One region of the Sphaerisporangium rhizosphaerae genome, then DNA from elsewhere that is predicted to be linked to it. Evidence: riboswitches for the same ligand, from Rfam matches in the RefSeq annotation. Region 1 holds a riboswitch; each other region holds the start of a gene.
The links. A riboswitch is a leader RNA that binds a small molecule or an ion and turns the genes downstream of it on or off. The one in region 1 is predicted to bind thiamine pyrophosphate.
Positions count from the first base shown of each region.

Region 2: another riboswitch for thiamine pyrophosphate. It lies ahead of ACFQSB_RS16980 (purine-cytosine permease family protein); the one in region 1 lies ahead of tenA (thiaminase II).
Region 3: another riboswitch for thiamine pyrophosphate. It lies ahead of thiO (glycine oxidase ThiO); the one in region 1 lies ahead of tenA (thiaminase II).

Region 1 covers NZ_JBHTCG010000004.1:106,894-114,513, reverse strand. The annotation lists gene purD (phosphoribosylamine--glycine ligase) at 1-526, opposite strand, end outside; gene corA (magnesium/cobalt transporter CorA) at 944-2,077, shown strand; gene ACFQSB_RS07630 (hypothetical protein) at 2,217-3,446, shown strand; gene tenA (thiaminase II) at 3,504-4,199, opposite strand; TPP riboswitch at 4,192-4,302, opposite strand; gene ACFQSB_RS07620 (SEL1-like repeat protein) at 4,312-4,857, opposite strand; gene ACFQSB_RS07615 (hypothetical protein) at 5,980-6,225, shown strand; gene ACFQSB_RS07610 (hypothetical protein) at 6,314-6,673, shown strand.
Region 2 covers NZ_JBHTCG010000010.1:44,651-52,270, reverse strand. The annotation lists gene ACFQSB_RS17000 (arginine deiminase) at 1-199, shown strand, start outside; gene ACFQSB_RS16995 (ATP-binding protein) at 182-616, opposite strand; gene ACFQSB_RS16990 (PAS domain S-box protein) at 769-2,655, opposite strand; gene ACFQSB_RS16985 (methylated-DNA--[protein]-cysteine S-methyltransferase) at 2,817-3,380, shown strand; gene ACFQSB_RS16980 (purine-cytosine permease family protein) at 3,377-4,696, opposite strand; TPP riboswitch at 4,687-4,813, opposite strand; gene ACFQSB_RS16975 (rhodanese-like domain-containing protein) at 4,838-5,170, opposite strand; gene ACFQSB_RS16970 (Fpg/Nei family DNA glycosylase) at 5,367-6,245, opposite strand; gene ACFQSB_RS16965 (LCP family protein) at 6,321-7,620, opposite strand, start outside.
Region 3 covers NZ_JBHTCG010000006.1:333,620-341,239, reverse strand. The annotation lists gene metF (methylenetetrahydrofolate reductase [NAD(P)H]) at 1-728, opposite strand, end outside; gene ACFQSB_RS12235 (polyprenyl synthetase family protein) at 1,145-2,212, shown strand; gene thiE (thiamine phosphate synthase) at 2,231-2,869, opposite strand; gene ACFQSB_RS12225 (Rv2175c family DNA-binding protein) at 2,847-3,179, opposite strand; gene ACFQSB_RS12220 (NAD(P)/FAD-dependent oxidoreductase) at 3,271-4,440, opposite strand; TPP riboswitch at 4,619-4,731, shown strand; gene thiO (glycine oxidase ThiO) at 4,725-5,888, shown strand; gene thiS (sulfur carrier protein ThiS) at 5,953-6,153, shown strand; gene ACFQSB_RS12205 (thiazole synthase) at 6,323-7,042, shown strand; gene pknB (Stk1 family PASTA domain-containing Ser/Thr kinase) at 7,136-7,620, shown strand, end outside.

The sequences.
Region 1 (7,620 bases):
CCTCCACGACCACGCGTCCGCAGGCCGCCGCGTGGGCGAGCGCCTCGGCGCGGTCGGAGGTCACCACGACGCCCTTGCCCGCGGCGAGCCCGTCGTCCTTCACGACGTACGGAGCGCCGAACGCCTCCAGGGCGGCCTCGGTCTCCTCGGGGGTGACGCACACGCGGGCGCCCGCCGTCGGCACGCCGGCGGCCACCATGACGTCCTTGGCGAAGGCCTTGGAGCCCTCGATGAGCGCGGCCTCCTTCGACGGCCCGAAGCAGGGGAGGCCCGCGGCGCGGACGGCGTCGGCGACGCCGGCCACCAGCGGCGCCTCGGGCCCGATGACGACGAGCTCGGCGCCGAGGCGCGTGGCCAGCGCCACGACCTGGCCGGGATCGGTGGGCACGACCGGGTGGAGCGTCGCCACCGCGGCGATGCCGGCGTTGCCGGGGGCACAGTGGAGGTCGGACACCGCGGGGTCCAGGGCGAGGGCGCGGCACAGGGCATGCTCGCGGCCGCCGCTTCCAATCACAAGAACGCGCACGTGGGGAGTCTACGGGGCGGGTCTGGGGTCGCCGGACGCCGCGCGTGTCGCCGCAGGTCGGGGTATGTAGGGGGGCGCCCGCCGGGAAAGAACGGCCGGTCTTCACAGGCCGGGCGGCGGCCTTTTGTGAACTTCCACATGATCGAGCAATCCCGTGGGGATGTAAGCTATGGGCTGAAGCCTGCCTGTGGTAAGTTAGGGCGGCTTTGGGCCGTCTCTCGGGAGATTGGAGGTGGAATCGGGATGACATCTGGTGATCCCAGCAGTACGTGCTCGCGCACGTACGTCGTGCGCAAACCCGACCACTCCAATTCGGTGTCCGACTGAGAGCCACACGCCTGTTCTTTTCTGCGACGTTCGTCGTGCCTTGATGCTTTCCGCGTGTGGGTTCCCGAGGTCGGGCGGGAAGGGACCGCCATGCGCTCGTCCACCCTTTTCCAGCGGATCAACCTGCACCAGCGCACCACTCACGTGCGGCTCGGCGCCTCGGCGCCGGTCACCTCTCTGCGCCGTGAGCCGCTCAACGGCCGCTGCGTTCCGCCGAGTGACTCCCTTGTGCAGTACGGCGCGTACATCGCCGGCAAGCGTGTCCACGTGTCCGGCATCCCGGAGGCCGTGAGTCTGGTCCGCGAGCACAACGCCGCGTCGGAGACCGGGGGCGCCTACGTCTGGGTGGGGCTCCACGAGCCGGAGGCCCCCGAGGTCGAGTGGCTGGCCGAGGTCTTCGGGTTGCACCCCCTGGCCGTGGAGGACGCCATCAAGGCGCACCAGCGGCCGAAGGTCGAGCGTTACGGCGACTCGCTGTTCGTCGTGCTGAAGACCATCGCCTACCTCGACCACGACCAGCTGACCGCCTCCAGTGAGATCATCGCCAGCGGCGAGATCATGGTGTTCGTCGGCCCCGACTTCGTGGTCACCGTGCGCCACGGCGAGCACTGCCCGCTCGCGGACGTGCGCGGCCGCCTGGAGGACAAGCCCAAGCTGCTCTCCCGCGGCCCCTCCGGCGTCCTGCACGCCATCGCCGACCACGTCGTCGACCGCTACCTGTCGGTCGCCGACCAGATGCAGGCCGAGCTGGAGGAGGTCGAGGCCGCCGTCTTCGCCGACGTCAGCTCCCGCGACATCGGCCGCATCTACCAGCTCAAGCGCGAGATGATCGAGATGAAGCGCGCGGTCACGCCGCTCCAGACGCCGCTCGGGGCCCTGCCGCAGCGCCGCATGATCCCCTCCGAGATGCGCGAGTACTTCCGCGACGTCGTCGACCACCTCTCGCGGGTCTGCGAGCAGGTCGAGTCGTCCAACGAGCTGTGCAACTCGATCCTGCAGGCGGCCCTGGCCAGGTCCAACGCCCTGGCGAACGAGGACATGCGCAAGATCTCCGCCTGGGTGGCCATCGTCTCCGTGCCCACGATGATCGCCGGCATCTACGGCATGAACTTCAAGCACATGCCCGAACTGAACGCCGTCTGGGGCTACCCCCTCGTCATCGGCGTCATGCTCGTCATCTGCTCCCTCCTCTACCGCGGCTTCCGCCGCAACAGCTGGCTCTGACCTCCGGGCGGCCCGCCGCGTGCCGGCACGGCAGCCGTGACGGCGGTCGGACCCGCCGGCGACGATTCCGGCGACTCGCGCCGGGGGGATGATCACGGTGGCCCCCGCCCGGCGCCCCGTATGGCCGTACGATCCCCAGATGAGCAGGCGCGCGCCGGCGGCGGTGCTTCTGGCGTTGACCATCGGTCTGCTCCTGGCCGCGTGCGCCTCCACCGCCCGCCCCGGCGCCCGCACGTCCCCGGCGCCGTCGGCCACTCCCGTGCCGTCCGCGAGCGCTGTACCGTCCTCGGCCGGCACATCGGGCCCGAGCGCTTCCGATGTCCCCGACCCCGACCCGACCGGGGCGGCGGGCCCGACCACCCCGCTGTCCGTCGCCCAGGGCGAGGCCGAGTGGGTCGCCACCGGTGTGCACGAGTGGGGCGGCTCCATGAACACCGCCCTGGTGCTCGCCGAGGACGACGCCTGGGCCGCAGGCCACCACGACGAGGGCGCCACGCTGATCAGGCACTGGGACGGCCGGTCCTGGCGCGAGGTCGCGGCCCCGGTGCGCGACATCGGGATCCGCGCCGTCTCGGCCGCACCTGGTGGCCGCCTGCCGTGGATCTTCACCGGGGACGCCCGCGCGTGGCGCCGGCAGGGCGGCGGCTGGGCGAGCATGGGCGGTCCGGCCGGACCAGGCGGGCGCGTCCTGCAGGCGGCGGCGGTGACCGGGGCCCGCGAGGCGTGGATGGCCGGGGTGCTCACCGAGGACGGCGAGACGCCCTTCCTGGCGCACTGGGCGGGCGGGGGCTGGCACGAGACCGCATCACCGGGCGGCATGGAGGTGGCGGATTTCGCCGCGTCGTCGCCGCGCGAGGTGTGGGCGGTCGGCGCGGCGGGCGGGCATCCCGCGATCACGCGCTGGGACGGCGAGCGCTGGGCCGCCGCCCCGCTGCCCGCCGCGCCGGCCGCGCAGCAGGGCCGCCTGACCGGCGTGGCGGTGAGTCCCTCAGGCGAGGCGTGGGCCGTGGGCCGGGCGAACCGGCCGGGCGAGCCCCCGGAGAACGTCCTGTTCACATGGGACGGATCGCGGTGGACCGCGCCCGGCGTTCCCGCTTCCCGTCTCCCCGGCGTCCGGGCCTCCCGTCTGCCCGCCTTCACGGCCGTCGCGGCCGACGGGCGCGGCGGCGTCTGGATCGGCGGTGAACGCGGCGGCGACGTGATCGTGCACTACGCGGGCGGACACTGGACCGTCGAGCGGACCCCGCACCGGTCGAGCCCGGCGGTGTACGACCTGGCGGCCGGGCCCGGCGGCGGCCCGGTGCTCGCCGTCGGCGGCGAACCGGACTACGACGAGGACGGTCACGCCTGGATCTGGACCCGGGGCTGACCCCGCCCTCGCCCGTCCGGACCGCACCCCGTCTCGTTCGGCACGTGTCGCGCCCGGTCAGACGGGCCAGGATTCCTGGCGCCAGGCGGCGTCCCAGAACATCCACTCGTAGCGCGAGGTGGTGACGAAGTGCTCCAGTGCGCGGGCGCGCTGGCCGCCGGTCGCCTCGGCGCCCGCGTGGTCGGCGAGGGAGACCACCCGGCGCACCACGCTTTGAAAGGTCTCGTCCCCGTAGGCGGCGATCCACCGGCGGTACAGGGGGTCGGGTGAGGACTCTTCCAGCAGCGCCTCGCCCACCCGGGCGTAGATCCAGTAACAGGGCAGCACCGCCGCGAGCCCGTCCAGGAACGACCCGCCGTACACGGTCGCCAGCAGGTAGCTGGTGTAGGCGCGCGTGGTCGGCCCGACCGGCTGCCCTGCGGCCTGCTCGGCAGACCCGCCGAGGTCGGCCATGAACGCCGCGTGCATCTCCTGCTCGGCGGCGATGGCCCCCACCGCGTCGCTCGCGAAGGCCCGCACGTCCTCCTCACGGGGCGCCTTGGCCGCGCACAGGGCCAGCGCGCGGGCGTAGTCCCGCAGGTAGTGCGAGTCCTGCACGACGAAGTGCCGGAACGCCGCGCGCGGCAGCGTCCCCTCCACCAGCCCCCTGATGAACGGGTGGTCGAGGATGGCCTTGTACGTCGGCGCGATGGCCTCCCACAGCTCCTCGCTGTACGGCCGCGCCTGCGGAACGACGGATTCGGACGTCGTCATATACACAACTCCCTACGCCGGCATGACCCGGACAGGTTCCAGCGGTCTGCGGCCACCCAGCCGCACTCTCAGCCCGGTCCACCGGACTCCCGCGTCCACTCTCGGCTCGAGCCTAGACCGTCGAGGCCCCCCACCGGGAGTGCTCCTGCCTCCACTCCCTCGCGAGCTCGGCCAGCATCGTGTGGTCGTCCAGATCGCCGCCGCCGCTGATTGCCCCGGAGATCGCGGTGAACCTGCCGGACGCCTGCGGATGCCCGGCATCGGCGGCGCGGCTGAACCAGGTGGCGGCCAGCCATTGATGGCCACGGCCCGCGTGGATCGCCGCGAGCTGGAAAGCGGCCTCCGCGTGGCCGTGGCGCCCGGCGAGTTGGTAGAAGAAGATGGCGAGGCTGATCTTGTTGCCCTCGGTCTCGTAGGCGGTCGCGTAGACGTACGCCAGTTCGGTCGCCGCCTTGCGCGGAGCCGGGTGAGCGCGCAGCCGCACCGCTTCGTCATCTCCGGCCGCCGCGGCCTGGTGGAGCCAGTCGCGGGCCTCGGCGAGCCGGTCGTGGAGCAGGGTGATGACCCACAGGCGCAGGCATGCCTGGGCGTCGCCGGCCTCGGCGTGCCGGACCAGCCGGGCACCGGTGCGACCGAACCACCGTAGATAGCGCCGCATCGGCACCGAGAGCGGCGGATCGGCCTTACGGGGCGCCGGTGGAGGGCCCTCCACATGGGCAACAGGGTCTGGCGGCCATCCGATCGCTGGGGAGGGATCGGTGTGGACGGGTGCCGGTGGGCGGCTCTCCACATGGGCAACAGGGTCTGGCGGCCATCCGGGTACCGGGAAGGGCTCCGCGTGGAGGGGGGCAGGCGGAGGGCTCTCCACATGCCCAGCGGGGTATGGCCACTCGAACACTGGGGCAGGGGCGTGGGCGACGAGGTCAGGTGGCCACCCGGGCACTGCGAAGGGCTCGTTCTGGACGGGTGGGAAGCGGGACGGTCCGAGCGGCGGCTCGATGGCCGGTGCGGCGGGAAACCCCGCTGGGGCGAAGGCGCCCGGAAACTCGGTGAGGGAGGTCGCGGCAGGTGGGCCTGCCGGAGCGGGGGACGGAGACGGCTCGGCGCCGGTGGAGAGGGAAGGGCGTGCGGCGCACCAGCGGGAGTGCCAGTCGGCGAGGCCGCCGAAGGCCGTGACGTCCAGCCCTGTGTCCGCCGCGGCCCGGTGGCAGGCGCTCACGAACGAGGCCACCCACGGCCAGGAGGGCAACCCGTTGCGCTTTCCAGTGAGGATGTCGTGTGTGGTGCTCTCGGCCAGCTCTCTCGACCGCCGGCCATCCTCGGCGGGCGCGTGAGACAGCCTGCGTAGTTCGGCGAGGGACGGCATGCCGGCCAGTTCCCGCAGGTCGTTCAGCCGGCCGATGAAGGCCGCCACGCCGGGGTGATGTCCAGTCATGCCCTCCGCCGAATGAGTGATCGACGATCTACGTCAGGTAATGGAGTCATGGTTGCACCAACCAGGGCAATCTGACGGCGGAACCTGAATTCCACCTTGTCCGGACGTGAGGCCGGACGTTCCATCGAGAGAATCCGCAGGCCACCGAACAAATCCGGATGGATCCGGATAGGTCGGGATGGTCCCGGCGGAAGACATCCCGGCGACGGTGGGCGAGGAGCCGGGAAACGTCGGTCCCGGGCCATAGGCTCCGGAGTCGTCCGGAGATGTTTGGGTCGGTCGTGGCCCCGCGCGGCGTCCTCCATCGTTGGTTCGGCACCCCTTCACCCCGAGAGAGAGAAGTCGATGCTGTCCTACGCCACCGTCACCCGCGCCACCCGTACGGCCCGCGCGGGTGCCGAGCCCCCGCGCCGCGCGACGCCGCAGTCTCGCCAGGCACGGCTGGACGCCGAGCTCCTCGGGTTGTTGGTCACCACCTGGGCCGTCCGCACGGGCCGCACTCCTCCCGCGCGTCCGCCACAGCAGCTCACCGCCGAGGAACTGATCGAGTTCTGGTCCGACGACCACACCGCCGGCGGTAAGGCCTCATGAGCCAGGCCCCGCCGCCCCGACGTCCACGGAGCCCGCACCGATGCCCCCCGACCACCCCCTGACCCCCGCGCCGGGGACCGCCGCGCCAGTGACGGCTGCCGTACCGGTGACCGCCGCCCCGCTGGAGGATCCACCCGCCGCCCTGGCGCGGCTGGTCATCACCGCCCGGCCGTTCCGAGGCGAGTTGCAGGGCGAGTTGCACGCCCGCGTGCCCGCCCCCGCGACCCGCGGCGCGATCACCATGCTCGGATGCGTCGCCGTCGCGGCACTGCTGCTGCTCCTCGCCCCGGCGGTGCTGATGTACCTCGCCCCTCGCGCGGGTCTGTCTCCCGGCTGGGTCACGGCACTGCTGGCGGGCGATCTCATCTGCGCCGCGATGTGGCTGCTGTTGAGTCGTGGTTCAGCCGTTCGCGGTAGAAGTGGAGGCGTTTCTCGCAATCGTCAATGATCTCGCTCCAGGTGCGCGCCCATATGCGGACGCCGCCTTCCCGCTCGGCGATACAGCTGGGCGGGCGGTTGGGCGCTGCGGCGTCCCGTCGCACGACGTCGTCCATCTCCGTGGAGACCACCCAGAAGTCACAGGAGACTTGAGCGTCACGGCACTGCGGGTCACCGGCCACTGCCTGAGCGTAGCTCTTGATCTGCGCTACTTCACGCTGCCCGCTCTTGACCCCAGGAGCCTTGAGCTCGACGACAAGGTGCTCTCACCCCGAACTTCCCCGATGAGCCCTCCCCAGCAGGAAATCCAGGTTCCTGCCGTCCTCCGGCCCACGACCCATCTCCTTGAGATGGCGTGCCAGCACCATGTCCAGGTCCCGATCGCTGACCGTCAACGTGTAGGCGTCGCCGAACATCCATGTCCCGTGCGCGAGGATTCTGTGCAGTTCTCCACGGCGACCGCCTCCGGTGCCGCTCCCGCCTCTTCGAGCAGATGACGCAGCACGGCTCTGGCGCGGCGCCCCGCCGCGCCGGGCGGGAGGACTTCGACGAGCCGGATGCGCGCCGCGCCGTGCTCGCCGCTGGTTGCGTGCGCCGCATACCTCGCGGCGAGGTGCAACTCTGGAACGACATCGTCACCTGGTCGCATAGTGCGCTCCGTTCGTACGTGGTCCGGGAGCAGCAGAAAACCTCGTCGCGAGGGATGGATGAAGGGCGGCCGGTGCGGCGTTCCGCCGGGACACGCTCGCCTCACGCCGATCGGTCGTTCGCAGGTCGTTCCGCCTTCGTCTCATCACCTGTTGTGTTCGTTGCGTCACACTTGGTCATTGGCGTGCGATGACGGGAAGGATCAGGGGGTGAAGCATGGGCGAGGCAGGACTCCAGGCCGGTCGTCCGGAGCTGATCACGGCTCGCACCTCCGCCGGTCAGTGCGGCGCGGTGGTGTCTTGGGAGTCG
Region 2 (7,620 bases), on a different contig from region 1:
GGACGACGGCAACAACACTCTGGCGCTGGCGCCACGGGTGGCGGTGGCCTACGAGCGCAACGTGGAGACCAACGCCCGCCTGGAGGCCGCGGGTGTGAAGGTCATCCGAATTGCGGGCAGCGAACTCGGCAGCGGCCGGGGAGGCCCACGCTGCATGTCATGCCCTGTAAGCAGGGAGCGTCTAGCCGCACTCGCGTAGGGCCCCTATTTCGGGCGTCCGAACTTGCGAATTAAGGACAGCGACCGGGGCGTGGATGACCGCCCACACCGTGGTCACGTCTTCGTCGTGACGCACCCCCCAGCGCTCGGCGAGGAACTCGACGATGCCGAGCCCCCGGCCGCCCAGTGAGGACAGGGCCGGCCGGCCCGCGCGGGGCTCCGTGGCCGCTCCCCCGTCACTCACCGTGACCTCGAGGTGGTCCTCCGCCCACTCCCAGGTGGCCATGATCTGGCCTGATGGGAGGGGGTGGGCGTGACGCAACGCATTGCTCAGCAACTCGCTCACCACCAGGACGGCGTCCTCTATGGCGGTGGCGAACACCCCGCATGCCTCGAGATCGGCGCTGAGACGCTGGCGTGCGACGGCGACGCTGGTCGGCGCATACGGCAACAGCACGACGCCCTCACTTCCCCGTTCTCCTGCATTTCCCCCTGAGGAAAACACATCCCAGTACGACCGAAATGCCCCGTTCGATGGTTCTGGAAACCGCGCGGCGATCATTGCTTGTGCAGATTCGACAATAGGCGCGGCCATCTGTGACCAGCTCGTTACCGCTTCGGTGTGTCGGATCCGATATAGGCGTCGGCGATGCTCAAAACGAATCGCATTCGGGTGCCGCCGCCGGGACGCGCGTGCGCGGTCACCTCGCCGCCCTGCGCACGGGCGAGGGTGCGCGCGATGTAAAGCCCGAGCCCCACGCCGCCGAAACGCCGGCGGTCGCCGCTGTCGGCCTGGACGAACCGCTCGAAGACCCGCTCGCGGTCCTCCGGCGCGATGCCGACGCCCTCGTCGTCGACGGCCAGGACGACGCGGCCGTCCTCCGGCCAGGCCAGCACCCTGATCAGGCCGCCGTCCGGCGAGTACTTGAAGGCGTTCTCCAGCAACTGGCCGAGCAGGATGTCGGTGGCCAGGGCGTCCCCGTCGACCAGCGGCAGGTCGCCCGGGATGTCCACCTCCACGTGGTGCCGGTCGGACAGCACCGGCATGCCCAGCGTCGCCGCGCGCACGCGCTCGCCCAGGTCGAAGCTCTCCAGCCTGATCTTGAACTTCTCCCCGCCCGCCCGCGCGCCGAGGAGCAGATGGTCCATGAGCCGGCCGAGGTCGCGCGCCCGCTCGGCGATGGTGCGCACGGCCGAGCGCCGCTCGACGTCCGACAGCTTGTCCCACCGCGCGTCCAGGGTGCTGGCGAAGCCCTGGACGACCGTGATCGGAGTGCGCAGCTCGTGGCTGGTGGTGGCCAGGAACAGGTCCTTGGCCTCCTCGAGCTCCTTGGCCAGCGTCACGTCGCGGAAGTCCACGACGACCTCGGCGGTCTCGCCGATCCCGGCGCTGACCACGTCCAGCCAGCGGCCGGAGGGGAGCTGAGTGGTGAGCTTCTCGCCGGGCCCGGGCAGCGGGAACGGCGGGTGGACGCCGATCACCTCCGCCGCCGCCAGGCCGGTCAGCTCCTCCGCGGCGGGGTTCCACTGGGTGACCCGACCGCCCCCGTCGAGCACGGCGATGCCGTCCGCGCTGGCGTCGACGACGGCGCGCTCGTGCGCCCGCTGCCGCACCGCGTCCTGGTAGGCCATGGCGTTGGCGAGCGCGATGCCGGCGTGCCCGGCGAGGAGCTCCAGCAGCTCCAGCTCGATGTGGCCGGCCTTGTGCTCGGCGAACAGCGCGTACAGGGCCCCGTAGGGCCGGCCGCCGACCGCCGCCACGCCGAGCGCGATGGTGTGCAGGCCGGGCAGCTCCGACCAGATCAGCTCGTCCAGCACCGCCTGGTCGCCGGTCTCCAGCAGCACCGTCTTGCCGGTGCGCAGCAGCTTGCCGACCAGGCTGCTGTGCAGGTCGGCGGTCGCGCCCTTCACGCGCTCCGGCAGGCCGTGGGTGCTCACCAGCCGCAGCCGCTCGTCCTCGATCAGCACGAAGCCGCCCGCGTCGGCCCCGGTCAGCTCGGTGAGGCTCGCGGCGATGCGGTCCAGGACCGGCTCCAGCTCCAGCTCGGCGTTGATGTCGCCCACCACGTCGGTGAGCCGCCGCACGAGGCGCGCGCGGCGGGCGGCCCGCTCGCGGGCGACCGCGTCGTTCTCCGCCGGGTGGTAGACGCTCACGTACCCGAGCAGCGCGCCGGCCTCCGACCGCAGCGCACTGATGTCCACGCCCACGTCCAGCAGTGAGCCGTCGCAGCGCAGGCGTTTGGTGCGCAGGGAGACCGGGCCGCCGGTGCGCACCCGTTCCAGCACCGCGTTGTGCTCGGCCACCAGCTCGTCGGGCACGAGCGGCGCCCGGCGCCCGGTCATCTCGGCCGCGGACCAGCCGAACAGGCGCTCCGCCGCAGGGTTCCAGATCAGTACGGTAAGATCACGATCGAGGGTTACGACGGCATTGGGCGAGCTCGCGATGACAGCGCGGGCAAAGCCGTCATCGAGGTTCTCTCCCCTGTCGTCACTCATGACCCCCATCGTGCCCGTTTTTGCCCCCGCGCCTTGGCACTTTCGATGTGCGAATCATCGCATTCGGCGCAGCGGCCGATGACATGGGCGCCACTCCCTCCGGCACGGCCGGGAGCAGGGCTCCCTCCGATACGCTGCCGGTAGGCGAGAGGGGTACGGCCATGACGACAGGGGATCTCGAGGCCCTGGTGCGGGTGACCGCTCCCGGCTATGTGGGCGAGACCCCGCCCGAGGTGGCCTTCGGCACCACCGACACGCCGGTCGGGGCGCTCGCGCTCGCCGTCACCGCGCGCGGCGTGGTCGCGTGCAGCTACGAGAACGAGCACGTCATCTTCGCCCGCGTCTCCCGCGAGATCGGGACGTTCATCGGCCCCGACCCGCGGCGCCTGGACCCGGTCCGGCGCGAGCTGGACGCCTACTTCTCCGGCAGGCTGCGCGCGTTCACCGTTCCGGTCGACCTGCGGCTGGCCACGCCCTTCGCCCGCACGGTGCTGCAGATGACGATGGCCGTGCCCTACGGCCGCGTGACGACCTACCCCGAGATCGCCGAGCGCATCGGGCGTCCGCAGGCGCTGCGCGCGATCGGCAACGCCCTGACGGCCAACCCGGTGTGCGTCATCGTCCCCTGCCACCGGGCGCTGGAGGCGCCGGGACGGCCGGGAGGTTACGCCGGCGGCCCCGCCGCCAAGGAGGCCCTGCTGCGCCTGGAGGCCGCGGCGGACTAGGCGCGGGCGCGCCGCCTCAGCAGGCCCACCAGCAGCGTCGCCAGCGCCGAGACGACGAACGCGGCCAGCGCCGCGCTCATCCACGGCTGCCGCTCGAACCCGATCAGCTCGCGAAGCGCCGCCCAGCGCTCGTCCCACCACTCCAGCGTGGCCGCTCCGGTGAACACCCAGTACGCCACGAAGCCGAGCAGCCAGGGAACGAGCATCGCCCAGCGCGAGGGCGCGTCCTGCGAGGTGTCCCACCGCGCGGCCCCGCCCAGCACGAAGTAGTCGACCACGAGCACGGCGAACATCGGGACGAACACCGCGCCGATCACCCCGAGGAAGGCCCCGTAGGAGTTGACGTTGGCGAACAGCGCGACGCCGGTCGTCAGCACGCCCACTCCGACCGAGAAGACCCGCCGGTCGACCCGGGGCAGCAGGTTCTGCAGGGACATGGCCGTGGAGTAGACGTTGGCGAACGACTGGTCGGCCTCCCGCAGCACCAGGACGCCGAAGAACAGCGCGCCGAGCGGCACCGCGACGAACGCGTTCCAGACCCGGTCAGGGTCGTTGCCGACCAGGGCGAGGGCGACGATGCCGAGCACCAGGCACGCCACCTGGGCGATCGTGTAGCCGGTGACCACCCCGGCGAACGCCGCCCGCCCGGACCGCGAGTGCCGGGCGTAGTCCGCCGCGACCGGGACCCAGGAGACCGACAGCGCGATCACGTAGTCCACGGCGGGGGCGAACGCGTTCCAGCTCCCGCCGCCCAGGTGCGGCGCCTCGCGCAGCAGCGCCACCGCGAGCCACACCATCGCGACGACCACGGCGGCCGTCACGAAGCGGCGCAGGAGGCGGATGGCGCCCAGCGGGCGGAGGGTCAGGGCGATCGTCAACGCCCCGGCGGCCAGCACCCAGACCGCGTACGGCACGGAGTCGCCGAAGACGGCCTGTGCCCCGTTGGCGATCACCCACAGCTCGAAGGCCCCCCAGCCGAGCATCTGGACGATGTTCAGCACGGTCGGCAGGTACGACAGCCGGGCCCCGAACAGCCCGCGCAGCAGCACCATCGCGGGCGCGCCCGTGCGGGCGCCGGGGATGGCCGCCAGGCCCACCATGACGGTGCCGACCAGGCTGCCCACCACGGCGGCCAGCACGGCCGCGACCATGCTCAGCGGCGCGCCGCCCAGCGGGTCGAGAAGGTACAGGGCGCCGGAGAAGCCGAGCAGGCTCACCCCGAGGTTGGCCCAGAAGGCGCCCTGGTCGAGGAATCCGAGGGTCTTCGGAGGGGCCTCGCCGAGGGTCAGGGGGACTTCATCGACGGCGGACGTCATCGCACGCTCCCTACGCCGGCATTACCCGGACAGGTTCCGGCGGTCGGCGGCGCGCCCAGCCTTCGCTGGGAACCGCCCTCTCAGCCCGGTGACGCCCGAGCTCCCGCGCTATGTATTTTGCGCGATTATTACATCCGGCCGTCAGGCGACGTAGGGCTGCCCCCCGTTCTCGGCGACCATGGGACGCCCGGCCGCCTCCCACGAGTGCATGCCGCCCCCGACGTTGACGGCCTCACGGCCCACGTGGTTGAGCCAGGCCGTGGCCTGGGCGGACCGGCCGCCGACGCGGCACACGACGTACACCGGGACTCCGGCGGGGATCTCCTCGACCCGCTGCTGCAGCGTGCCGAGCGGTATGTGGACGGCCGTCGGGGCGTGGCCCGCCTGCCACTCGTCGGGCTCGCGCACGTCGAGCAGGTAGGCGTCGTCGGGCACGGCCCCGGCCTGGATCTCTGGGACGGTCATGCCGACCATTGTCCCCGCTTCGCGAGCCTTCCGCCCGCTAACGGAGGGTTGTCGCGCCGTGACGCCGGGAAGTTTTCCCTTCGCGCACCGGCGAAGCACCGCAAAACACCTCAGAGCCACCGCGCGGCCGGCCACCTGGGACCATCACTCGCGCGGCGGGAACGGCCCCGGGGCGAGCGGGCCCGCCGGACGAGCCGAGGCCGCCTCACTTGAGCAGCCGGGACATCCTGCGGTCGGCCAGCGGCTTGCCGCCGGTCTGGCAGGTCGGGCAGTACTGCAGGGAGGAGTCGGCGAAGGAGACCTCCCTGATCGTGTCCCCGCACACCTCGCACGGCTCTCCGGCGCGCCCGTGGACCCGCAGGCCGGACTTCTTCTCGGTCTTGAGGTCCTTGGCGGCCAGACCGCGCGACCGCTCGACGGCCTCGCGCAGGGTGGTGACGATCGCCTCGTGCAGGTCGGCGACCGCGGTGTCGCTCAGCGAGTCGGCGATCTTGAACGGGGACATCTTGGCCGCGTGCAGCACCTCGTCGGAGTAGGCGTTGCCGATGCCCGCGATGATCTTCTGGTCGCGCAGCAGCCCCTTGATCTGCGTGCGACTGCCGCTCACGATGCCCTTGAGCACGTCGGGGGTGAAGCCGGGCGCCAGCGGATCGGGGCCGAGGCTCGCGATGCCGGGCACCTCGACCGGGTCGGTGACGACGTAGAGGGCCAGGCGCTTCTGGGTGCCGGCCTCGGTGAGCTCGAAGCCCGGCGCCCGGCCGTCGTCGTCGGGGGCGAACCGCAGCCGCACGGCCAGCGGCCCCTTGCCCGGACGCACCGGCCTGGCTCCCGACAGGTCCTCCCGCCAGCGCAGCCAGCCGCCGCGGGCCAGGTGGGTGACGAAGTGCAGCCCGTCGCAGTCGAGGTCGAGGAACTTGCCGTGGCGGGCCACGGCGGTCACCGCCAGGCCGCCGAGCGAGGTGACCGGCGGCCGCACGGTCTTCAGGGCCTGGAAGGCCACCACGTCCACACCGGCGACCACGCGGCCGACGGCCCGCTCGCGCAGGAACTCGGCGAGCGACTCCACCTCGGGAAGCTCGGGCATGCCATCACACTAACCGCTGACCGAGGGTCCGCCCGGTGAGCGGCCGGCGGGTGCGCGCGGCCGCTGACCGCGGGCCTACTTGGTGAGCACGTCCTTGGGCACCGGCTTGTCCTCGGCCAGGGAGCCGAACAGCCGCAGCGCGCGCTGGGTGTCCCACTTGACGACCGCGGCGCCGTTGATGGTGGGCAGCGAGCCGATGGGGACGGCGGTGGCGACCGGGTCGCCGCTCATGGCCATCCCGAGCGACAGCAGGTCGAAGGTGCCCGTGCCGCCGTCGACGGCGACCGAGTCGGTGGCGGCCATCGCCAGCGGCACCGATCGGAAGGGGTTGACCAGCACGCCGGGGCTCGCGGCCTTCTTGACCACGGCCGAGAAGAACTGCCGCTGGCGCTGGGTGCGGTCGAAGTCGGGGATCGCGCCGGTCGCCCGGGTGCGGACGAAGCCCAGCGCGGTGCCGCCCTCCATGTCCTGGCAGCCCTTCTTCAGGTTGATGCCGGCCTTGGGGTCCTTGATGTTCTGCTTGACGCAGATGTTCACCCCGCCGATCGCGTCGACGATGCCGACGAAGCCGCCGAACCCGATCTCCATGTAGTGGTCGAGGCGGATGCCGGTGACCTTCTCCACGGTCTTGGCCAGCAGTTTGGGGCCGCCGAAGGCGTAGGCGGCGTTCAGCTTGTCGCTGCCGTGCCCGTCGATCGGCACGAACGAGTCGCGGGGCAGGCTGACCAGGGTCGGCCGGCCGCTGCCGGCCGGCACGTGCAGGAGCATCATCGTGTCGGTGCGCTTGCCGACGGCCCGGCCGGTGGCGAGCTTCTTGCGCTGGGCGGCCGTCAGCCCGGCCCGGCTGTCGGAGCCGACCAGCAGCCAGTCTTCGCCCGGGGTGGCCGCCGGGCGCCCGGCGTAGTCGGTGAGCGAGTCCACGACGTTGAGCCGGGAGTTGATCCAGAAGAACCCGCCGACGGCGAGCACGATCAGCAGCACCAGCACGACCGCGAGGACGCGGAGCACCAGACGGCCGATGCGCCGGGGAGGACGAGGCGGACGAGGCGGCTGGTCGCCGCCCGAGCCGCTTCCCCCGCCGGGCGGCTGCGTGCCGGGCAGCGGACGCACCGGCGCCTGCCCCGCGCGCGGCTTGCCGTACACGCGCGACGCCCTGCCCCGGCCCTCGCCCGAGGGCGCGGTGGGCAGGGCCTCGCCTCCCGCGCCGTACTGCTGCAGGACGGTGGCGTCGTCGTCCGGCCCGCCGCCGCGCCCGCGCTCACCCTCGTGAGCCGGCGCCCCCTGCGGGAAGCGGTGCGCGGGCTGACCGGCGGAGTACCCGCCCGCCGCCTGACCCTCCGCCCGGCCATCCGCCCGGCCCGCGGCCGGCGCGCCG
Region 3 (7,620 bases), on a different contig from region 1:
GCCGGGAAGGGCGCCCCCGACAGCTTCTCGGACCGCGCGATGGTGCTGATCTGCGTGACCGGCATGATGCCCGGGATGATCGGCGTGTCGCACCCGGCGGCGGCCACCCGGTCACGCAGGCGCAGGTAGTCGCCGGCGCTGAAGAACATCTGCGTGATGGCGTAGTCGGCGCCGGCCCGGCACTTGCGGACGAAGTAATCGACGTCGGACTCGACCGACGGCGACCTCGGGTGCCGGTACGGGAAGGCGGCCACGCCGACGCAGAAGTCGCCCGACTGGCGGATGAGGCGGACGAGATCCTCGGCGTAGGCGACGCCCTCGGGGTGCTTGATCCACTCGGCCAGCGGGTCACGGCCGGGCGGGTCGCCCCGCACGGCGAGGATGTTGCGCACCCCCGCCCCGGCGAACCTGCCGACCAGGTGGCGCAGCTCGCGCACCGAGTGGTCGACGGCGGTGAAGTGGGCGACGGGCGTGAGCGTCGTCTCGTGGGCGAGCCGCTCGACGATCTCGACCGTGCGGTCGCGGGTGGAGCCGCCGGCGCCGTAGGTGACCGAGACGAACGTCGGGCGCAGCCGCTCGAGCTCGCGGATCGCGCGCCACAGCTGCCGCTCCCCCTCGTCGTTCTTCGGGGGCATGAACTCGAAGGAGAACGAGCGCCGCCCGGAGGCGAGCAGTTCCCGTACCGTCGGGACGCGGTCAGGACGGACGGATGGACGACCCAGAGCCATGGTGCCAAGGCTACAGGTCCGGACCGCCGCGCACCGATCGCCAACGTGCGCTGCCAAAGACGACCGCCGAAAGCGAGGCGGCCGACGGGCGCTCCACAGGCCGCTCGGCCGGCGGACATCACCGACACCGCTGGACCCAGGGACATCACACGGACCGAGGGACCCAACGACATCGCACAGACGTTCGACCGTCGGGCGTCGCACGGGGCGGCGAGCGACGGGCATCGCACAGAGCGTGCGGCGCGTGCCACAGCCCCACACCGATCATCGCTCGCGTGTCGGGTTCCCTTCCGGTGCCGCGGACCGGTGTCGGCAGCTCAGCGGAGTACCCCGGGCGTGCCACCGCCGGTCCATGGCGTGGGTCACACAAGGGGAGGCGAAGCGGCGGCCCGTTGTACGGCCGTTAATCTCAAAGCATGACCACTTCCTTCGCCCTGTCGGACGCGTTCCGTTCCGAGGTGGACCAGCGCCTGAGGGCGTTCGTCGACCGGCAGCGCCCCCTGGTCAGCGGCCCGGAGCTGAGCCCGCTTCTCGTGGCCGCCGAGGACTTCCTCGCCGGCGGCAAGCGGCTGCGCCCGGCCTTCTGCTACTGGGGCTGGCGCGGCGCAGGCGGAGGCGAGGACGCCGCCATCTTCACCGCCGCCGCCTCGCTGGAGCTCCTGCAGGCCAGCGCGCTCATCCACGACGACGTGATGGACGCCAGCGACATGCGCCGGGGCCGTCCGTCGGCGCACCGGCGGTTCCAGTCGCTGCACGAGGACTCGGAGTGGCAGGGGTCGGCGGAGCAGTTCGGCGAGGGCGCCGCGGTCCTGCTGGGAAGCCTGTTGCTGGTGTGGTCGGGCGAGATGTGGCGGACGAGCGGGCTGCCGGCCGAGGCGCTGGCCGCCGCCGAGCCGGTGCACGACCTGATGCGCACCGAGCTGATGTGCGGGCAGTACCTGGACCTGCTGGAGCAGGCGCACGGCCGCAGCACCTTCGACAGCGCGCTGCGGGTCGCGCTGCACAAGAGCGGCAAGTACTCGGTCGAGCAGCCGCTGCGCCTCGGGCTGCTGATGGCCGCGCGGGCGCCCGAGCCGTGGATCGACCGGCTGTGCGTCGACTACGGGCAGAAGGTCGGCATCGCCTTCCAGCTCCGCGACGACGTGCTCGGCGTGTTCGGCGACCCCGCCGAGACCGGCAAGCCCGCCGGCGACGACCTTCGGGAGGGCAAGCGCACGATGCTGATCGCGCGCACGCTGTCGGAGGCGACGCCCGAGCAGGCCGCCGACGTGCGCCTGCTGCTCGGCGACCCCAAGCTGGAGCAGGACGGCGTCGAGCGGCTGCGCGCGATCATCGAGGACACCGGCGCCCTGGCGGCGAGCGAAGAGATGATCAAGCGCTATCTGGACGACGCGCTGACGTCCCTGGGGCGCGCGCCGATCACCGGCGAGGCGCGCGAGGCCCTGCACGAGCTCGCCGTGGCCGCGACGGCCCGCCGCAGCTGACGACGGCCCCGCCAGGGGTCAGCCGGGCGTGAGGCGGCGGGCGAACTCGGCGGCGGCGGCTCCGGGGTCCTCCGCCTCGGTGATGGCGCGCACCACCACGACCCGGGTGACCCCGTACGACATGACCTCGTCCAGCGTGCCGAGGTCGATGCCGCCGATGCCGAACCACGGCCGATCGGCCGCCAGGGCCGCGGCGTGCTTCAGCAGCCCGGGGCCCGGAGCGAAACGTCCCGGTTTGGTGGGCGTCGGCCAGATCGGCCCGCAGCAGAAGTAGTCGACACCCTCCTCGACCGCCGCGGCGGAGGCCTCGGCGTCGCTGTGGGTCGAGCGGCCGATCAGGACGTCCGGGCCGAGGATGTCGCGCGCGACCGCCACGGGCAGGTCGTCCTGGCCGAGGTGCAGCACGTCGGGGCGCGCGGCGTAGGCGATGTCGGCCCGGTCGTTGACGGCCAGCAACGCCCCGTGCCTGTCGCAGGCCGCGCGGAACACCTCCAGCAGCGCGAGCTCCTCGCGGGCCTCCAGACCCTTCTCGCGCAGTTGGACGATGTCCACGCCCGAGGCGAGGACGGCGTCCAGGAACTGGTCGAGATCGCCTTGGCGGCGGCGCCCGTCGGTGCAGAGGTAGAGCCTGGCGTCAGAAAGCGAGCGCCTGGGCACGCCTTTTCACCTCGGTGTGCCGACCGGCGACGATCGCGTCGATGGGGGCTCCCGGCAGGGAGTCGTCGGCGGTGAACAGCCACCGCAGGGCCTCGACGTCGTCGTAGCCGGAGTCGGACAGCACGGTGAGGGTGCCCGGCAGGCCCTTCACCACGTCGTCGCCCGCGATGAACTTCGCGGGGACCTCGGGCTCTGGGCCGCCGCGGCGGACGCCGATGAGCTTCTTGTCCTTCAGAAGCTGCTTGGCGCGCCCGGTGCTGAGCCCGAGCCGCCTGCCCACTTCCGTGAGGGGGAGCCACTCCCCCACCATTTGATCAGTCTCGCGGTCGATCTGTGCAACAGAAAGCGTCACGGAACCACAACTACCACGTCGCGCCTCTTCTCAAACACCCCGCAGGGGGTCACAAGCAGTCGCGCAAGGGTATCGAGGGGTCGATCGCCCGATCAACGTCGACTCTTTGCCCGCCCTCGACGATGCGGCGGCCCTGGACCAGGTCACGGGGACGGTCGACGGTGAGGATGGCGGCCAGCCGGTCGTCCGCGGTGAACCAGCACGCCGCCCACTTGCGGTCGGTCTCGGGGTCGCCGCGCAGCACCAGCCGGCCCCCGTCATGGTGGCCGGCGTACTGCACCATGCGGCCGAACTGCTCGGACCAGAAATAGGGCACCGGGTCGTACACGGCGGACTGGCCGAGCAGGGTGGCCACCGCGGTCTCGGGGGCGTTCAGGGCGGTGTCCCAGTGCTCGACGCGCATGCGCCGCCCGAAGCGCCGCGACCACCAGTTGGCGCAGTCTCCGGCCGCGACGACGCCCTCCATGGAGGTGCGCAGGTGCTCGTCGACCAGGACGCCGTTGTCGATCTCGACGTCCGAGCCGGCCAGCCAGGCGACGTTCGGGCGCACGCCGACGCCGGTTACCACGACGTCGGCCGGGATCCACGAGCCGTCCATCATGGTCAGCCCGCCGGGGTCGATCGAGCCGACCATCGTGCCGAGTCGCAGGTCGATGCCCGCCTCGGCGTACCAGGAGGCGGTGCGGGCGCCGACCTCGGGCCCGAGGGCCACGGCCAGCGGCGACTCGGCGGCCTCGACGACGGTCACCTCGCAGCCGGCGCGGCGGGCCGCGGTGGCGACCTCGGCGCCGATCCACCCGGCGCCGACGATCGCGACGCGGCACTCGGGCACGAGCGCGGCGCGCAGGGCCAGGGAGTCGTCGATGGTGCGCAGCACGTGCTGGGCGCCCTCGCCGCGCAGCCGGACGGGGGTGGCGCCGGTGGCGATGACCAGGCCGTCGTACTCCAGTTCGCCCTCGGTGGTCTCCAGGGCGCCCTCGCGAAGCCCCTTGGCGGAGACGTTGGTGCGCAGATCGACGTCCAGCGCGCCGAGATCGGAGTCGACGACCGTCGAGTCCAGCTCGCCCAGCAGCACGGCCTTGGACAGCGGAGGCCGGTCGTACGGCCGATGGGCCTCCTCGCCGATCAGAGTGACGCGCCCTCGGTATCCGCGCGCCCGTAGCGCCTCGACACTGCGCACGCCGGCCAGTCCGGCCCCCACCACCACGACATGATTCACAACCTGACCCTAAGCGGCCAGGACGGTAACCCGCCAACGGCGATTTGGTAACAAATTGGCTCACTGTCCCCTACGGGCAGTGATGAGACCACTCAAGCGGGTGGCGATGCCGTACCAGGGCGGAAACAGACCGCCTCTCCCGCCGTCCCCGGCCGCGCCGGGACGGGAATAGGCTGGGTCCACCACGCGCGGGAGTCCGGCGAAACCGGGCTGAGAGGAGGGCTGAGGGCCCTCGACCGCCACGAACCTGATCCGGGTCATGCCGGCGAAGGGAGCGGACTCAGATGCAGGTGTCGAACGCGCCCCCAGCCGACGCCGCGCGGCACGCCGACATGGTCGTCGTGGGCGGCGGCATCATCGGGCTCTCGATCGCCTGGCGCGCCGCCCGGCACGGGCGTTCGGTCATCGTCGTCGATCCCGCGCCCGGCTCGGGCGCCTCGCACGCGGCGGCGGGGATGCTCGCCCCGGTCAGCGAGGTCGCCTACACCGAGGAGCCCCTGCTGCGGCTCGGCCTGGCCTCGCTGTCCCGCTGGCCGGCGTTCGCCGCCGAGCTGTCGGCGGAGTCGGGGGTGGACGTCGACCACCGCGGCGAGGGCACGCTCGACGTGGCCTTCGGCGCGGACGACCTGGCTGCGTTGTCCGAGGTGGCCGACTTCCTGGAGAAGTTGTCGCTGCCCGTCCAGCGGCTCACCGGGCGGGAGTGCCGCCGTGCCGAGCCGATGCTCGCCCCCTCCGTCCGGGGCGGCATCCTGGTAGCCGGGGACGCCTGGGTGGATCCCCGCCGCGTCACGGCGGCCCTGCTCGCCGCGCTGGCGCGCCGCGGCGTGCCGGTGTTCGCCGACCGCGTGACGGGGCTGCTCTCCGCGGACGGGCCTGTGCGGGGGGTGCGGTGCGCGAGCGGCGCGGCGATCGGCGCCGGGCTGGTCGTCCTGGCGGCGGGGGCGTGGTCGGGCTCCCTTCCTGGCCTGCCCCCCGAGGTGCTCCCTCCGGTGCGCCCGGTCAAGGGGCAGATCATGCGGCTGCGCGGCGCTCCGGGGTTCCTCGGCCGGTGCGTGCGCGGCGTCGTGCACGGTTCGCGTGCCTACCTCGTGCCGCGCGGCGACGGCGAGATCGTGCTCGGCGCCACGCAGGAGGAGATGGGGTTCGACACCCGGGTGACCGCCGGGGCGCTGTGGGAGCTGCTGCGCGACGCCCGCGAGCTGGTGCCCGGGATCACCGAGCTGGAGGTGGTCGACCTGGCGGCGGGGCTGCGCCCGGGAACGCCGGACAACCTGCCGGTGATCGGCCCGAGCGGCGTGGACGGGCTGGTGCTGGCCACCGGCCACCACCGGGGCGGCGTCCTGCTGTGCCCGCTCACCGCCGAGCTGGTGGCCGGCGACCCCGACCCGGGGCTCGTCCCTCTCGCGGCGCTCTGCTCCCCTCTGCGCTTCACCGAGGCCCACCGATGAACGAAGGAGGAACGGGGCGCGCGCCCTGGCGGCGGCCAGGGCCCTCCCGCGCCCCGGAACGGCGATGAATGTGATGATCAACGGTGTGTCCTGCGACCTGCCCGCCGGGGCGACCGTCGCCCGGGCGGTCCAGGAGCTGACCTCGTCGGGCGCGGGCGTCGCGGTGGCGGTGAACGACGAGGTGGTGCGGCGCGGCGCGTGGCAGTCCACCACGCTCAGCGAGCACGACCGCGTCGAGGTGCTGACGGCGGTGCAAGGTGGCTGACCACGGCGCCGGCCCCGCGGCGGGACACGACATCGGCCGCAGCGGCGCCACCAGCGCGCCCGGGGACGACCTCGACCCCATCGGGGCGCACCCGGCGCCGGGGCACGACCTCGACGAGGCGGGCGACGCGCTGGTCATCGCCGGGGAGAAGTTCACCTCCCGGCTGATCATGGGGACGGGGGGCGCGCCCTCGCTGGACGTCCTGGACCAGGCGCTGGCCGCCTCCGCCACCGAGATCACCACGGTCGCCATGCGGCGCCTGGACCCGGCGGCCCGGGGGTCGGTACTGGACGTGCTGCGCGGCCGGGGCGTCAAGGTGCTGCCCAACACGGCGGGCTGCTTCACCGCGGGCGAGGCCGTGCTGACCGCGCGCCTGGCGCGCGAGGCGCTCGGCACCGACTGGGTGAAGCTGGAGGTCATCAACGACGAGCGCACGCTGCTCCCCGATCCCATCGAGACCTTCGACGCCGCCGAGCGGCTGGTCGCCGACGGGTTCGTCGTCCTGCCCTACATCGGGGACGACCCGGCGCTCGCGCGGCGGCTGGAGCAGGCGGGGTGCGCGGCGGTGATGCCCCTGGGCTCCCCGATCGGCTCGGGTCTCGGCATCCGCAACCCGCACAACATCGAGCTGATCGTCGAGGCGGCGGCCGTCCCGGTGATCCTGGACGCCGGCATCGGCACGGCGAGCGACGCGGCCCTGGCGATGGAGCTAGGATGCGACGCGGTCCTGCTCGCCAGCGCCGTCACCCGCGCCCAGCGGCCCGGCCTGATGGCGTCGGCGATGCGCGAGGCCGTTCTGGCAGGTCGCATGGCGCGCCTCGCCGGCCGGATCCCCCGGCGGCGGTACGCTGAGGCCTCCTCGCCGGCGATCGAGCCGCGTGCCAGGTGACAACGATGACCCCTTGGGGACGGGAGAACATGTCGGCATCGGCTTGGGATGTGCTTGCCCTCCCCCCGGCAAACCGCCCGTAAACTCACTCCCGTGGACACGACGGTTGCGGACCCCCTTCTAGGGCGGCTGCTGGACGGGCGGTACCGGGTCGAATCCCGCATCGCCCGGGGCGGCATGGCCGCTGTCTACCTGGCCCTGGACGTCCGGCTCGACCGCACGGTCGCCCTGAAGGTCATGCACCCCTCGCTCGCCGAGGACCCCGACTTCGTCCGCCGCTTCATCGGCGAGGCCAAGTCCGTCGCCAGCCTGTCGCACCCGAACGTCGTGCACGTCTTCGACCAGGGCACCGACGCGGGCAACGTCTACCTGTCGATGGAGTACGTCCCCGGGCGCACCCTGCGCGACGTGCTCCGCCGGCGGGGGCGCCTTCCCGCCCGCGAGGCCCTGGAGATCCTCATCCCGGTGCTGGCCGCCCTCGGCGCGGCCCACCAGGCCGGCATGGTGCACCGGGACGTCAAGCCCGAGAACGTCCTGCTGACCGACGACGGCCGGGTCAAGGTCGTCGACTTCGGGCT